DNA from 3 places in the Streptomyces sp. NBC_01198 genome. Region 3 is predicted to be linked to each of the others. Evidence: riboswitches for the same ligand, from Rfam matches in the RefSeq annotation. Region 3 holds a riboswitch; each other region holds the start of a gene.
What was found. Region 3 has a riboswitch for cyclic di-AMP ahead of OG702_RS23030 (transglycosylase family protein). Riboswitches for the same ligand answer to the same signal wherever they lie in the genome.
Positions count from the first base shown of each region.

Region 1: another riboswitch for cyclic di-AMP. It lies ahead of OG702_RS30525 (M23 family metallopeptidase); the one in region 3 lies ahead of OG702_RS23030 (transglycosylase family protein).
Region 2: another riboswitch for cyclic di-AMP. It lies ahead of OG702_RS13620 (C40 family peptidase); the one in region 3 lies ahead of OG702_RS23030 (transglycosylase family protein).

Region 1 is NZ_CP108568.1:6,855,141-6,859,523, reverse strand. It holds gene OG702_RS30530 (AAA family ATPase) at 1-1,664, shown strand, start outside; gene OG702_RS30525 (M23 family metallopeptidase) at 1,701-2,525, opposite strand; cyclic di-AMP (ydaO/yuaA leader) riboswitch at 2,531-2,719, opposite strand; gene OG702_RS30520 (GNAT family N-acetyltransferase) at 3,106-4,122, opposite strand; gene OG702_RS30515 (uridine kinase) at 4,196-4,383, opposite strand, start outside.
Region 2 is NZ_CP108568.1:3,074,959-3,079,341, reverse strand. It holds gene OG702_RS13630 (hypothetical protein) at 1-226, shown strand, start outside; gene OG702_RS13625 (C40 family peptidase) at 277-1,452, opposite strand; gene OG702_RS13620 (C40 family peptidase) at 1,758-2,792, opposite strand; cyclic di-AMP (ydaO/yuaA leader) riboswitch at 2,800-2,956, opposite strand; gene OG702_RS13615 (C40 family peptidase) at 3,087-4,199, opposite strand.
Region 3 is NZ_CP108568.1:5,149,742-5,154,124, forward strand. It holds gene OG702_RS23025 (transglycosylase family protein) at 1-622, shown strand, start outside; cyclic di-AMP (ydaO/yuaA leader) riboswitch at 1,012-1,151, shown strand; gene OG702_RS23030 (transglycosylase family protein) at 1,155-1,826, shown strand; gene eno (phosphopyruvate hydratase) at 1,997-3,277, shown strand; gene OG702_RS23040 (FtsB family cell division protein) at 3,478-4,011, shown strand; gene OG702_RS23045 (DUF501 domain-containing protein) at 4,081-4,383, shown strand, end outside.

The sequences.
Region 1 (4,383 bases), 1.7 Mb from region 3:
CGGGCCGCGCCAGGGAGCGCAGCGGCCACACCGCGGCGGCAGCCGCGTACGACCGTGCCGCGCGGCTGAGCACCGACCCGCGGGCCCGGCTGCGCCGGCTGCTGCTGGCCGCGGAGTCCGCCTCAGAGGCGGGCGAGCTGCCGCGCGCCCGGGCCCTCGCCGAGCAGGCCGCCCGCACCGCGGCCGGTTCCGGGAGCGGCGAGGCGGTGGCGCGCACCCTGCACGTACGGGGTCTCGCGGACTTCTGGGAGGGGGACTTCCCCGGGGCGCACCGGCTGCTCATCAAGGGCGCCGCGCTGACCGGGCGGGACGATCCGGCGCGGGCGGCCCGGATGCTGGTGCAGGCCACCCACACCGCGTGGTATCTCGGCGCGGTCGAGGTGGCCGGCACCGTGGAGCGCCTGGCGGCACTGGAGTTGCCCGCCGACGCGCCGATCCTGCCGGTGGCGCGCTTCCTGACCGCGGCGCTCGGGCGCGGCGCGGCCGGGCGGGAGCCGCCGGCGGTCTGCGCGGCGGCGGCCGCGGCGCGGGCCGCGCGCGGCGGGCGGGTCGACCCGCGGGACCTGGTGATGCTGTGCGGGGTGGGCCTGACGCTCGGCCAGGACGCCCAGTCGCACGAGCTGACGACGACGCTGGCGGCGGAGAGCCGGGAGAGCGGCGGGGTCGGGCGGCTCACCACGATCATGTTCTTCCGCGCGGAGGCGGAGATCTTCGACGGCCGCTACGACGACGCGGCGGCGACGGCCGCCGAGGGGTTGCGGATCGCCGCGGACACCGGGCAGCGGCAGTGGGTCAGCCAGCTGAGCAGCGCCCTGGCCCATGTCGCCGCGGTGCGCGGCGACGAGCAGGGCTGCCGCCGGCTGGTGGACACGGCGCTCGCGGGCGGCTCGGGTACGGCAATGGCGCCGGGCGCGCCCTGGGCGTACTGGTCCCAGGGCCTGCTGGAGCTGGGGCTCGGCCGGGCGCAGGCGGCGCTCGACCGGCTCGCGCTGCTCGGCGAGGAGTCGGTGCGGCACCACATCTGCGCGATTCGCAGCGTCCCTGACCTGGTGGAGGCCGCGGTCCGGCTCGGGGTGCCTGGGCGGGGGGACGCGGCCTTCGCCCGCTTCGAGGACTGGGCGGCCCGCTCGGGGCAGCAGTGGGCGGCGGCGCTGGTGGCCCGCTGCGCGGCGCTGCGGGCGCCGGACACCGGTGCGGAGGCGTACTTCCTGCGGGCGCTGGCGGCGCACAACCCGCACCGCCGTGCCATGGAGTCGGCCCGCACCGCGCTGCTGTACGGGGAGTGGCTGCGGCGGGCGCGCCGCAAGAACGAGGCCCGGGTGCGGCTGGGCGGCGCGCTGGACACCTTCGAGCGGCTCGGCGCGCGCCCCTGGGCGGACCGGGCGCGCGGCGAGCTGGCCGCGGCGGGCGGCGCGGTGCCGGACGCGGCCCGGCAGAGCGGCCCGGTGGACGCGCGGGCGGGGCTCACCCCGCAGGAGTCGCAGATCGTCCGGCTGGCGGCGGCGGGGCTGTCGAACAAGGACATCGCGGCCCGGCTGTTCCTGAGCCCGCGGACCGTCGGCTACCACCTCTACAAGGCGTATCCGAAGCTCGGCGTGGTCTCCCGCGGCGAGCTGGCCGGGCTGTTCGAGGAGGGACACACGGCAGCGCCCGCCCGGTGGTGAAGACCGGGCGGGCACTGCCGTGGGGCGTCAGGCGACTCAGATGGTGACACCGTGCGCCGCGAGGTAGGCGACGGGGTCGATGTCGGAACCGTAGTTCGGCGTGGTGCGGACCTCGAAGTGCAGGTGCGGTCCTGTGACGTTGCCGGTGGCGCCGGATATGCCGATCTCCTGGCCGGAGGCGACGGTCTGGCCGACGGAGACAACCGGCTTGGTCAGGTGGCCGTACAGCGTGTACTTGCCGTCGGCGTGCCGGATGATCACGTCGTTGCCGTAGGCGCCGTCGGCGCCTGCGTGCACCACGGTGCCCGCCGCCACGGAGTGGACCGGGGTGCCGGTCCAGACCAGGAAGTCGACACCGGTGTGGTAACCGGAGGACCAGTTGGAGCCCTGGGCGTGGTAAGGGGTGCCGATGGCGGCGTCGCCGACCGGCTTGGTGTAGCCGGTGGAGCTGACGGCCTTCTTGGCGGCCGCGGGCGCGGCCTTCTTGGCCGGGGCCGGGGCGGCCTTCTTCGCGGGGGCCGGCGCGGCCTTGACCGGGGCGGTGTTCAGCGTGAGGTGCTGGCCGGGGCGGATCAGACTCGGGTTGGCTCCGATGACCTTCTTGTTGGCCTTGTACAGCGACTTCCAGCCGCCCTTGACGTGGTGGGTGGTGGCGATCTTCGCCAGGGTGTCCCCGCGGACGACGGTGTACTCGTGCGACTTCGCGGAAGCGGCGGGGGCCTTGGTGGGCTCGGCGGCCGACGCGTGGCCGACGCCGAGCAGCGGCACCGCGAGGGCGGCGCCTCCGGTGCCCGCCGCGATGCACACCCGGGTCAGGCGGTTGAGCGAGCGGGGCTTGCGGTGCTGTCCCTTTGCGGGCATGGGGGAATTCCTCTCCTACGCCTGCGAGGTGAGCTGTCGGGTTCGGGCAGGAGATGCCCGGCCGCGGTCCGCCGTGGCCGCGCTCCGAGGAGCGCGTACGGTCGCGCGGCTTCACCCCGAGCCGTCCGGTGTCCCCGGACGGCGACCTACCTGGGTCCCCCGCTCCTGCCCTGAGTGCTCGGCTGTTCCCGATACCGGGCGGCGGCAGGATTCGGCGTCCCGCCCGGCGGATACCGCGGACGTCCGGCCCGCGGTAGGGCGAAGCTAGACGACGCCGGGAGCGGCGGGCAACCAAACGCGGCATGCCGCCCCAATCCGCCCGTACCGGCGGTTACTCCTCGCCATCCGTACACGCCGGTACGTATGCGGACCGGTCACCGCGAGTCGAGCGGCGGGCCGCACAGGGTGACAAACGGCCCGGACCGGAAACAGCGGGTGTCGCCGGGGAGCCGGACCGTGTTCGGCCCGTGACGCCGGTCACGGATCCGGCCGGCAGTGATCGGCGTCACTGCGAAATGCCGGAATTGGCACGGTGTTTCGGATATGCCGGGATCGCGGCCGACGGGACGTCAGCCCGTCCTCAGTAGCTGCCCGGCACTCCGCCGATGCGCGCGTCCAGCGTCCGGCTGAGCCGGTAGGCCACCGGCCGGAAGCCGACCGCCGGCCAGTGCCCCGCGGCCAGCGGGGAGGCGGAGTGCCAGCGGGCCGAGATGTAGCGGTGGCCGTTGTCGTACGCCCACGCCAGCGCGGTGGCCAGCAGCACCCGGCTGATGCCCTCGCCGCGCGCGGCGGGTTCCACGTACGCCTCGGCGAGTTCCACGCACGACTCCGGTACGACCGGGTCGGGCACGGCCGGGACGACCAGCACCATGGCGATCTCCTCGCCCCTGCGGGACGCGATCCAGGCTCCGCAGCGCGGATCGGCGAGCGCGTCGGCGTAGTGCAGCCGCAGCGCGGCCAGCGCGCCCTCCGGCTGCGGCTGGAACATCGCGGACTCGCGCTGCCGCCGGGAGGACTCCGCCGCCATCCGGCCGATCTGCGGCAGGTCGCCGGGACCGGCCCGGCGGATGCCGAGGCCCTCGACGCCGCGCGGCTGGCGGCCCCTGGCCTTGACCGCCATCAGGCCGTGCACGAGTTCGCGGCCGAAGCCGAGGTCGGCCCAGGGGGCGGTGGCGACCTCGCCGGCCGGCACCTGGACGTAGTGGACGAGGCGGCGGTCGGCGACCAGCCGGTCGGCGATCCTGGCGTAGAGCGAGCGCAGCACCTCGGTCTCCCGCCCGCCGGGCAGCGCGTGGCCGCCGTAGGGCACCAGGGCCGAGCGCGGGTGGGTGCGCAGCGCCGCCGGGTCGTCGGGCGCGAGGGTGACCGGCTGGGCGGCGAGGTAGCCGATCAGGTTGCCGTCGCCGTCCAGTGCGCGGCAGGCTTCGAGGCCGGGGACGGCGTGCAGCTTGGCCACCAGCTCGTCGCCGCGTACGGGTCCGTCGGTCAGCCAGGACCGCTGGGACGGCGGCCGCCGGGCGCGCGAGAACCAGCGGTCGTACCGCTGTACGGCCAGGGGTATGTGCTCGGCGGTCAGCGGCGCGGTGGCGACAGTCATGGTGTTCGAGGACGCTAGCGAAGCGCGCACCTCCACGGCAAGGCGGTGCCGGGGGCCGGACGCCGCGGCGGTGTCAGCCGGTCCAGGCCGGGTGCCGCGGATCGTCGGCACGCACCAGGACATCGGCGCTCTCTTCCGGCAGCGCCTCGCGGGCGTAGCGGCGGTAGGCGGGCAGCGTCCACTGCTCGGCCGGTTCCGTACGGCGCCGCAGCGCGGCCTCGGACAACCGCAGATGGACCGTCAGATCCAGCGGCAGGCCCT
Region 2 (4,383 bases), 2.1 Mb from region 3:
GGCCGGCTGGGCGCTGGTGTGCGCCGACTACGTCCACCTGCCGCTGGTCGGGCTCGCCTTCCCGCTGATGATGCTGCTCGGCATCCTCCAGGCGCGGCAGACCACCCGGTGGGAGCGGGACTACGGCGTGGTGCTGTGGAAACCCGCCCTCACCGTGGTCGGCCCCGGCGCGTACGGCTCCGCGCCGTGCTACTCCACCCGGCCGGAGGTGACGCCGCAGCCATAGGCCGGAGTTGACGCGCCGGCCCCAGGCCGGCACCACCGCCGCACCCCGGCTCAGCCCGGACGTACCGCCGCCGCGAAAGGCATCTCGCTGATCGGCGCGACACGGACCGGGGAGCCGGGGTGCGGTGCGTGGATCATGTTGCCGCCGCCGATGTAGAGGCCGACGTGGCTCGCACCCGAGTAGAAGAACACCAGGTCACCCGGCTGCAGTTGGGAGCGGGAGATGCGGTGACCCGCGTTGATCTGGGTGTAGGTGGTGCGGGGGAGCGAGACCCCGGCCGACCGCCAGGCCGCCTGCGTCAGGCCGGAACAGTCGTACGCGTGCGGCCCGGTGGCACCCCACACGTAGGGCAGGCCGAGCGCCCGGTAGGCGAACGCCACCGCCCGCGCGGCACGCGGGGAGGCCGTCGTGACCGGGGCGAGCGGGGCGCGCACGGCGGCCCGGGTGGCGGGCGCGGCCGCGTCGGACGCCGGCGCGGGGCCGTCGGCGGCCGCGACCGCGGCCCGCTGGGCCGCGGTCAGCTGGGCCAGCAGCGCCTGGGCGGCGGTGAGTTCGGCGGTCACCGTGCGCTTGTGGTCCGCGACCCTGGACTGGGCGTCGCGCAGCGCGGCCAGCCGGCCCGCGGCCAGCGAACGCGTGTGGGCGATGTCCTGCTGCTGGGCGGCCAGCCGGGTCAGCGCCTGGCTCTGCTGGGTGCCGGCCTGCCGGAGGTAGGACGCCCGGGCGAGGTAGGTGTCGGGCGTGGAGCTCAGTGCGAGCTGCAGCAGCGGGTCGATGCCGCCGGAGCGGTACTGCGCCGCGGCGATGCTGCCGAGCGCGTCCCTGGTGCTGTTCAGCTTCGCCGTCTTGCGGGCCAGCTGGTCCTGGAGGGCGGAGACCGCCGAACTCGCGGTGTCGGCCTGCTCCTTGGCTCCGTCGTAGTCCTGCGTGGCCTGCTCCGCCTGCTGGTAGAGCGCCGCCACCTTCGCCCTGACCTGGTCCGGGGTCAGCTGCGGTGCCGCGTTGCCGGCCTCGCCGAACAGCGAGACGGTGGCGGCCGAGGCGAGCACGAGGGTGACACCGATCCGGGCGGTGGTGCGGGTCGTGCTGGTCGTGCTGGTCGTCGTGCGGGTGGTGCGGGGGGCGCCCGGGCTGCCGCTACCGCTTCCGCTGCCGGTTAAGGCGATGCGTTTCTTGCGGTGCGCGGGAGTGTGCGCGGGGGTGAGGGCGGGACTGTGTGAGGCCATCGCGGGCCGTCACTCCTTCCGAGGGGCGGCCCGGCGGCGGCTGCACGGGGGAGCAGCACGCCGCCGGGCCTTCGGCGGGGGTGGCCGTTGCCGTCCGGTACCGGACGGCAGTGGGGTGTCGGCCACCTGAGGAGCGACGCTAAACCTGCCCGGGGGCGCACCGGGACGTACTGACCGGGACTGTCCCGTATCGGTCGGCCCGTGCAAGGAAACGACCGCCGTTCGACGGGTGAGCGGGACGGAAACGGACCCAGCCTGACCGTTGGCCCGTTTCCGGCCCCGGCGCCGCGGGCGTGTGCCTGCGGTCAGGCGACCCGGCGGGCGGCGGCGAAGGGCATCCAGCTCAGCGGGGCGACCTCGACGAACGCGCCGGTGTGCGGGGCGTGCACGATCTGGCCGTTGCCCAGGTAGATGCCCACGTGGGACAGCCCCGAGTAGAAGAAGACCAGGTCGCCGGGCTGCAGGTCGGCCTTCGAGACGGCGACGCCGTCCTTGTCCTGGTCGTAGGTGGTCCGGCCGAGCTTGACGCCCGCCGCGCCGTAGGCGGCCTGGGTCAGGCCCGAGCAGTCGTACGAGCCGGGGCCGGTGGCGCCGTAGACGTACGGCTTGCCACGCTGGGCGAGCGCGAACTTGATCGCGGCGGCGGCACGGCCGGACGCGGGGCCGGAGTAGCTGTAGCTCGCCGGCGAGGACTTGCCCTTCTTCATGCCGGCGATCTTGGCGCGCTGCGCGGCGCTGAGGCTGTTGAGCAGCTTCTGCGCGGCCGCGAGCTTGGTCTGCACCGTCTTCTTCTGGGTGGCCAGCTGCTTCTGGGCGTTGGTCAGCTGGGTCAGGCTCGCAGTGGCCTGCGACCGCTGGATCGAGGCCTGCTCCTGCTGGATCTGGAAGTTCTTCAGCGCCTCGGTCTGCGTCGCGGAGAGCTGGTTGACCATGTGCGACTGGTTCAGGAACTGCTCGGGGTTGTCGGCCAGCAGCAGCTGCACGGTCTGGTCGATGCCGCCGTCGCGGTACTGCTCGCTGGCGAACTGTCCCAGCACCCGGCGGGACTCGTTCATCTGCTCGGTCTTCCGGGCGACCTGCGCGAGCAGCTGGTTGGTCTTGTCGCGCTGGGTGTCGGTCTTCTCCTTGGCCTGGTCGTAGTTCTGCGTCGCGACCTCGGCCTGCTGGTTCAGGGTGTCGATCTGCGCCTTGACCTCGGTGATGGAGGGCTTCGCGGGCGCCGCGCTCGCGCTCTCGCTGAGCAGGGTGACCGATGCGATGGCCGCCGCGGTGACGCCGACCGCCGCACGGGGGGCGGTCGAGGCGAGTATCCGCGGGCGCGGCTTGCGATGCGACGCCACGAAGGCGACTCCTTCCGTGAACCGCCGACCGGGTTAGCTGACGGGTTCGGGCAGGGAAGGCAGCCCTACGGGTCGGACACCTGCCGGCGTCTGTCCCGATTCACCCCGATGGTGCGTGGTGGGTCCCCGGTTCCGGCCTGGGCCGGATTGAGCGGAGGCGGCGCGGTGCCGGCACTTTCACCGGCGGCGAACGCGTCACCTAGCGGGTTACCGTACTCAACTTCTCCGGATGTTGGGAAGTTTGGATTGCAACGTGACCGAAATCGCTTTGTGATCTTACGGTTGGTGGTCGATTCAGTACGGACGAACCGCTGCATAGATCGGCATTTCGGTGATCGGAGCGACCTTGACGACCGTTCCCGTGTGCGGAGCGTGGATCATGTTGCCGTCGCCGATGTAGAGACCGACGTGGCTGGCGTCGCTGTAGAAGAAGATCAGGTCACCCGGCTGGAGGTCCGAGGTCGAGACCCGGGTGCCGACGTCGACCTGCTCGCCCGTGGTCCGCGGCAGCGTGATGCCCGCCGCCTTGTAGGACGCCTGGGTCAGGCCCGAGCAGTCGAAGGAGGCCGGGCCGGTCGCGCCCCACACGTACGGCTTGCCCAGCTGGGCGTGCGCGAAGGCGATGGCCTTGGCGGCGACCGACGCGTTGGCCGGCGTCGCCGGCGCGGTCGACCCCGACTTCTTCGCCGCTGTCTTCGCCTTTGCCTTCTCCTGTGCGGCGATGGCGGCGGCCTTCCGCTTGGCCTCCTGCTCCTGCTTGGCCTGCAGGGCCGCCAGCCGTTCCTTCTCCTGCGCGGTGAGGCTGTTCAGCAGCGTCTGGGCGGCGCCCAGCTTGGTCTGCACGTCGGCCTTGGCGGTCCGCAGCTGCGCCTGCCGGGTGGTCAGCGTCGCCAGGCTCCTGGCCGCCTCGATGCGCTGCTGGGTGGCCGCCGCCTGCTGCACCCGGTAGGACTCGACGGCCGACTTCTGCCGCTTCCCCAGCAGGCCCACCAGATGCGTCTGGTCCAGCAGGTCCTGCGGGTCGGTCGCCATCAGGAAGCGCCCGGTCGAGTCGTCGCCGCCGCTGCGGTACTGCGCGGCCGCGTACTGCCCGAGCAGCCGGCGCGAGTCGTTCAGCGTCTGCGTCTTCTGTGCCGCCTGCGCCAGCAGCTTGTTGACGGTGGCGTTCTGCTGGGAGGCCTGCTCCTTGGCGCCGTTGTAGTGCTCGGTGGCGACCTCCGCCTGGTGCAGCAGCGCGTCGACCTTCGCCTTCACCGCGCTGATCGACGGCTGCGGCGCGGGCGCGGCGGGTGCGGCGCCCGCGGTCTCGGAGAACAGGGTCACCGTGGCCAGGGCGGCCGTTGTGAGCCCCACAGCCGTGCGCGGGGCGGTGATCGTCGCGGTACGGGTCTTACGGTGTGTCGCCATCCCCGGCGGACTCCTTTCGGACACTGCCTGGTGCGGCACCGTAGCCGGGCGGCGGCACCGCTGGGAAGAGCGGTGTCCGATAGGCCCGATACCTTTTCGTAATCAAGTCGGATTGTCACTCAGCGTGGTAATCGGGCTACCGCCGCCGCCGGGTGCGGCCGTCCGCCGGAAGGGGGGCGTGGGT
Region 3 (4,383 bases):
GCCGGACGTGGACCCGGGCAGCACCGCCACCGCGACCCCGGCGCCGACCACCCCCGCCGACCCGGCCGACCCGGGAACCCCCGCGGACTCCGGCACGCCCACGACCACCCCCGCCGATCCGTCGGCGCCGGCCACGCCGGCCGATCCGGCTACGCCGACCACCACCGCGCCGCCGTCGGCAAGTACGCCCGCCCACCCCGGTACGGGCTCGGTGCCGCCCAGCGCGGTCGCCCACCCCGGAACGGCGCACGGCACCCCTCCGGCCGCTCCCGCCGACCCCGCGGCCCCCAGCGCGCCCACGGACGGGAGCGGGCGTCACGCCCGCCCGTACAGCCCCTCCGACGAGGCGCTGGCAGCGACCGACCGGGCGACCCGTACCGAATCCTCCGCGGTCACCGCGAACGTCGCGGATGCCAACGACACGGTCACCACCGGCAATACGGACACCGGCGCCGATACGGACCCGGGTACGTACAAGGTCGGCGCAGGCGACTCGCTGTCCGGGATCGCGTCCGGCCATGATGTGGCGGGCGGCTGGCACCGGCTCTACGACGTCAACCACCAGCTGATCGGCGACAATCCAAACCTCATCAAACCCGGACAGATTCTCAGCCTGGGGTGAACGCCGGCTGCCGGGAGGCCGAACAGCCGTGCCGGGCAAGCCCGGTGACAAAACGGACGTACGGTATTTCCGTGCCCTGCGGCGATGTGACAAGCCTCTCTCCGGAGCTGTGACCGGCTGCTCGCTCGCTGCTGAGCTCCGGCCGTCCGACCTGCGGGTTCTTCCACTCCCCGAATCCCGGACGGCAGTTGGCGCCCGAAACGCGAGTGTTTGTTCAACCGGGCCCCCTGTGCTTAACGTCTAAACGCTCGCCACAGCGGGCCCCGCCGGAGCGGAACGCCGAGTCCTGCCGCCGCCCCCACGGGAACAGTCGACGCGAAAGCGCCGCAGGCAGGAGCGGGGGACCCACGGTCTTCCGCCGGACCAGAGGCAGTACGCCGCGCAGCGCGGACAGCACGTCGCCGCTGCGTGAACGCCACCGGTCCGGCTCGGGGTGAAGCCGGGCATCCGCGTCCAACACCGCGGTGCCGGCCGGGCAACTCACGTCCGAACCCGACAGCTGACCTCGTAGGCGTCGGTGAGGAACACACACATGGGTAAGCACCGTCGCGCCTCGAAGATGGTCCGTTTCGCCACGTTCGCCGGAGTCGCCGGCACCGCCATCGCCATACCGCTGATCGGCGCCACGTCCTCGTCCGCCGCCTCGGTGGCCACCTGGGACGCCGTCGCCCAGTGCGAGTCCGGTGGCAACTGGTCGATCAACACCGGCAACGGCTACTACGGCGGCCTGCAGTTCTCGCAGTCCAGCTGGGAGGCGGCCGGCGGCCTGCAGTACGCGGCCCGCGCCGACCTGGCCACCAAGGACCAGCAGATCGCGGCCGCCGAGAAGCTGCTCGCCATCCAGGGCCCCGGCGCCTGGTCCTGCGCGTCGGCCGGCGGCCTGACCGCGGGCGGCCCGTCGCCCGACATCAACACCGGCGGCTCGTCGTCCTCGGCAAGCACCTCCACGCCTGCCAAGGCCACCACCCCGGCGAAGAAGGCCACCCCGGCGAAGAAGGCCACCCCGGCCAAGCACACCGCCACGGACTGGAAGCGGCACACCGCCCGCAAGGGCGACTACACCGTCGTCTCCGGCGACACCCTGTCGCGCATCGCCGCCAGCCACCACGTGGCGGGCGGCTGGCACAAGCTCTTCGAGCTCAACAAGGACAGCGTCAAGGACGCCGACCTGATCTACCCGGGCCAGCAGCTGTACCTCGGCTGACCGCCCGGCGGGAACCTCACCGACCGGCCGGTCACGCGGCCCGCCCTCGGGGGCGCCGCGTGCCCGGCCGGTTTTCCGTCTCAGGGGCCGGGCCGGGAACCGGCACGGGCACCCGGGGCGGTTAGGCTCGTCCCGGAAAAGACGAGAAGACATCATCTGAAGGAGACAACGTGCCGTCCATCGACGTCGTCGTAGCCCGGGAAATCCTCGACTCGCGAGGCAACCCCACCGTCGAGGTCGAGGTCGGCCTCGATGACGGCAGCACGGGCCGCGCCGCGGTGCCGTCCGGCGCATCCACCGGCGCATTCGAGGCCCTCGAACTCCGCGACGGCGACAAGAACCGCTACCAGGGCAAGGGCGTCGAGAAGGCCGTCCTCGCCGTGATCGAGCAGATCGGCCCGGAGCTGGTCGGCTACGACGCCACCGAGCAGCGGCTGATCGACCAGGCGATGTTCGACCTGGACGCCACTCCCGACAAGTCCTCGCTCGGCGCCAACGCCATCCTCGGCGTGTCGCTGGCGGTCGCGCACGCCGCCTCCGAGGCCTCCGACCTGCCGCTGTTCCGCTACCTCGGCGGCCCGAACGCCCATGTGCTGCCGGTCCCGATGATGAACATCCTCAACGGCGGGTCGCACGCGGACTCCAACGTCGACATCCAGGAGTTCATGATCGCGCCGATCGGCGCGGAGTCCTTCTCCGAGGCGCTGCGCTGGGGCGCCGAGGTCTACCACACCCTCAAGGGCGTGCTCAAGACCCGCGGCCTGTCCACGGGTCTGGGCGACGAGGGCGGTTTCGCGCCGAACCTCGGCTCCAACCGCGACGCCCTCGACCTGATCATCGAAGCGATCAAGCAGGCCGGCTACACCCCCGGCCAGGACATCGCGCTCGCCCTGGACGTGGCCGCCTCCGAGTTCTACAAGGACGGCACCTACGCGTTCGAGGGCAAGCAGCGCTCAGCCGCCGAGATGACCGAGTACTACGAGGAGCTGGTCGCCGCCTACCCGCTGGTCTCCATCGAGGACCCGCTGTTCGAGGACGACTGGGCCGGCTGGAAGGTGCTGACCGACCGCCTCGGCGCCAAGGTGCAGATCGTCGGCGACGACCTGTTCGTCACCAACCCGGAGCGCCTGCAGAAGGGCATCGACAACGCCACGGCCAACGCGCTGCTGGTGAAGGTCAACCAGATCGGCTCGCTGACCGAGACGCTGGACGCCGTCGAGCTGGCCCAGCGCAGCGGCTACAAGTGCATGATGTCGCACCGCTCCGGCGAGACCGAGGACGTCACGATCGCCGACCTGGCCGTCGCCACCAACTGCGGCCAGATCAAGACCGGCGCCCCGGCCCGCTCCGAGCGCGTCGCGAAGTACAACCAGCTGCTGCGTATCGAGGAGATCCTCGACGACGCCGCGGTCTACGCCGGCCGCAGCGCCTTCCCGCGCTTCAAGGACTGACACCGCACGGCCGTACGCGGTACGGCCGGCGCCGCACGGCAGGGCCGAGGCGGCCGGGGGAGCGCCCCCGCGCCGGTGCGTCCCCGCCCCCGGTTCCTCACCGCGGGCGGGGACGTACCGGCGTACGGACGGACGGGGCAGTATGTTCGGTCCCGCAGGACGTGCGTGCGTCCTGCCGGACGTACGAGGGGAGCGACGGCGTGGGGTCCGACCGGTTCTCCACCGCGGCCCGGCTCAAGGCCATCGGGCAGGAGGCGCACGCGCGGGTCTATCGTGCCGCCGCGGCCCGGCGCCCGGCCCGCCGCAACAAGCTCACCGGACGCGCGGCGCTGCTCGCGCTGGTGCTGTGCGCCCTGGTGATCGCCCTCGCCTATCCGATGCGGCAGTACATCGCGCAGCGTTCGGACATCGCCGACCAGCGCCGCGAGGCGCAGCAGGCGCACCAGAAGGTGGAGCAGCTGCGCGAGCAGAAGGCACGCTGGCAGGACCCGGAGTACGTCCGCACCCAGGCCCGCAAGCAGCTGCACTATGTGATGCCGGGTGAGAACGGCTACTCCGTGGCCAGTCCAGCGCCCACCGGCGACACGCAGGGCGCGGCGGGGGCGAAGCGCAAGAGCGCCGGCAGCCCCGGCGACGACGGCGGCCAGGCGGCCGCGGCCGCGCACCGGCCCTGGTACGCGAACCTGTGGGACGGCGTGGACCACGCCGACGCGGCGGCACCGCCACGGCAGTGAGCGACGGGCGGACGGAGCGCGCCGCACCGCCCCGCCGCCCGTGACCACCGCCCTGCCGACCGGGCACAGATCCAGAGACGGCCACCAGACACAGAACGGCACATGAACACCTCCCAGCAGAATCCCACCCCCGTCAGCCCGGCGGACGCCGCCGCCGTCCAGGCGCAGCTCGGCCGCCCGCCGCGGGGGCTGCGCGCGGTCGCGCACCGCTGCCCGTGCGGCAATCCCGACGTGGTCGAGACGCAGCCCCGGCTGGAGGACGGCACGCCCTTCCCGACGCTGTACTACCTGACGTGCCCGCGCGCCGCCTCGGCGATCGGCACGCTGGAGGCGGAGGGCGTGATGAAGACGATGACCGCGCGCCTGGCCGAG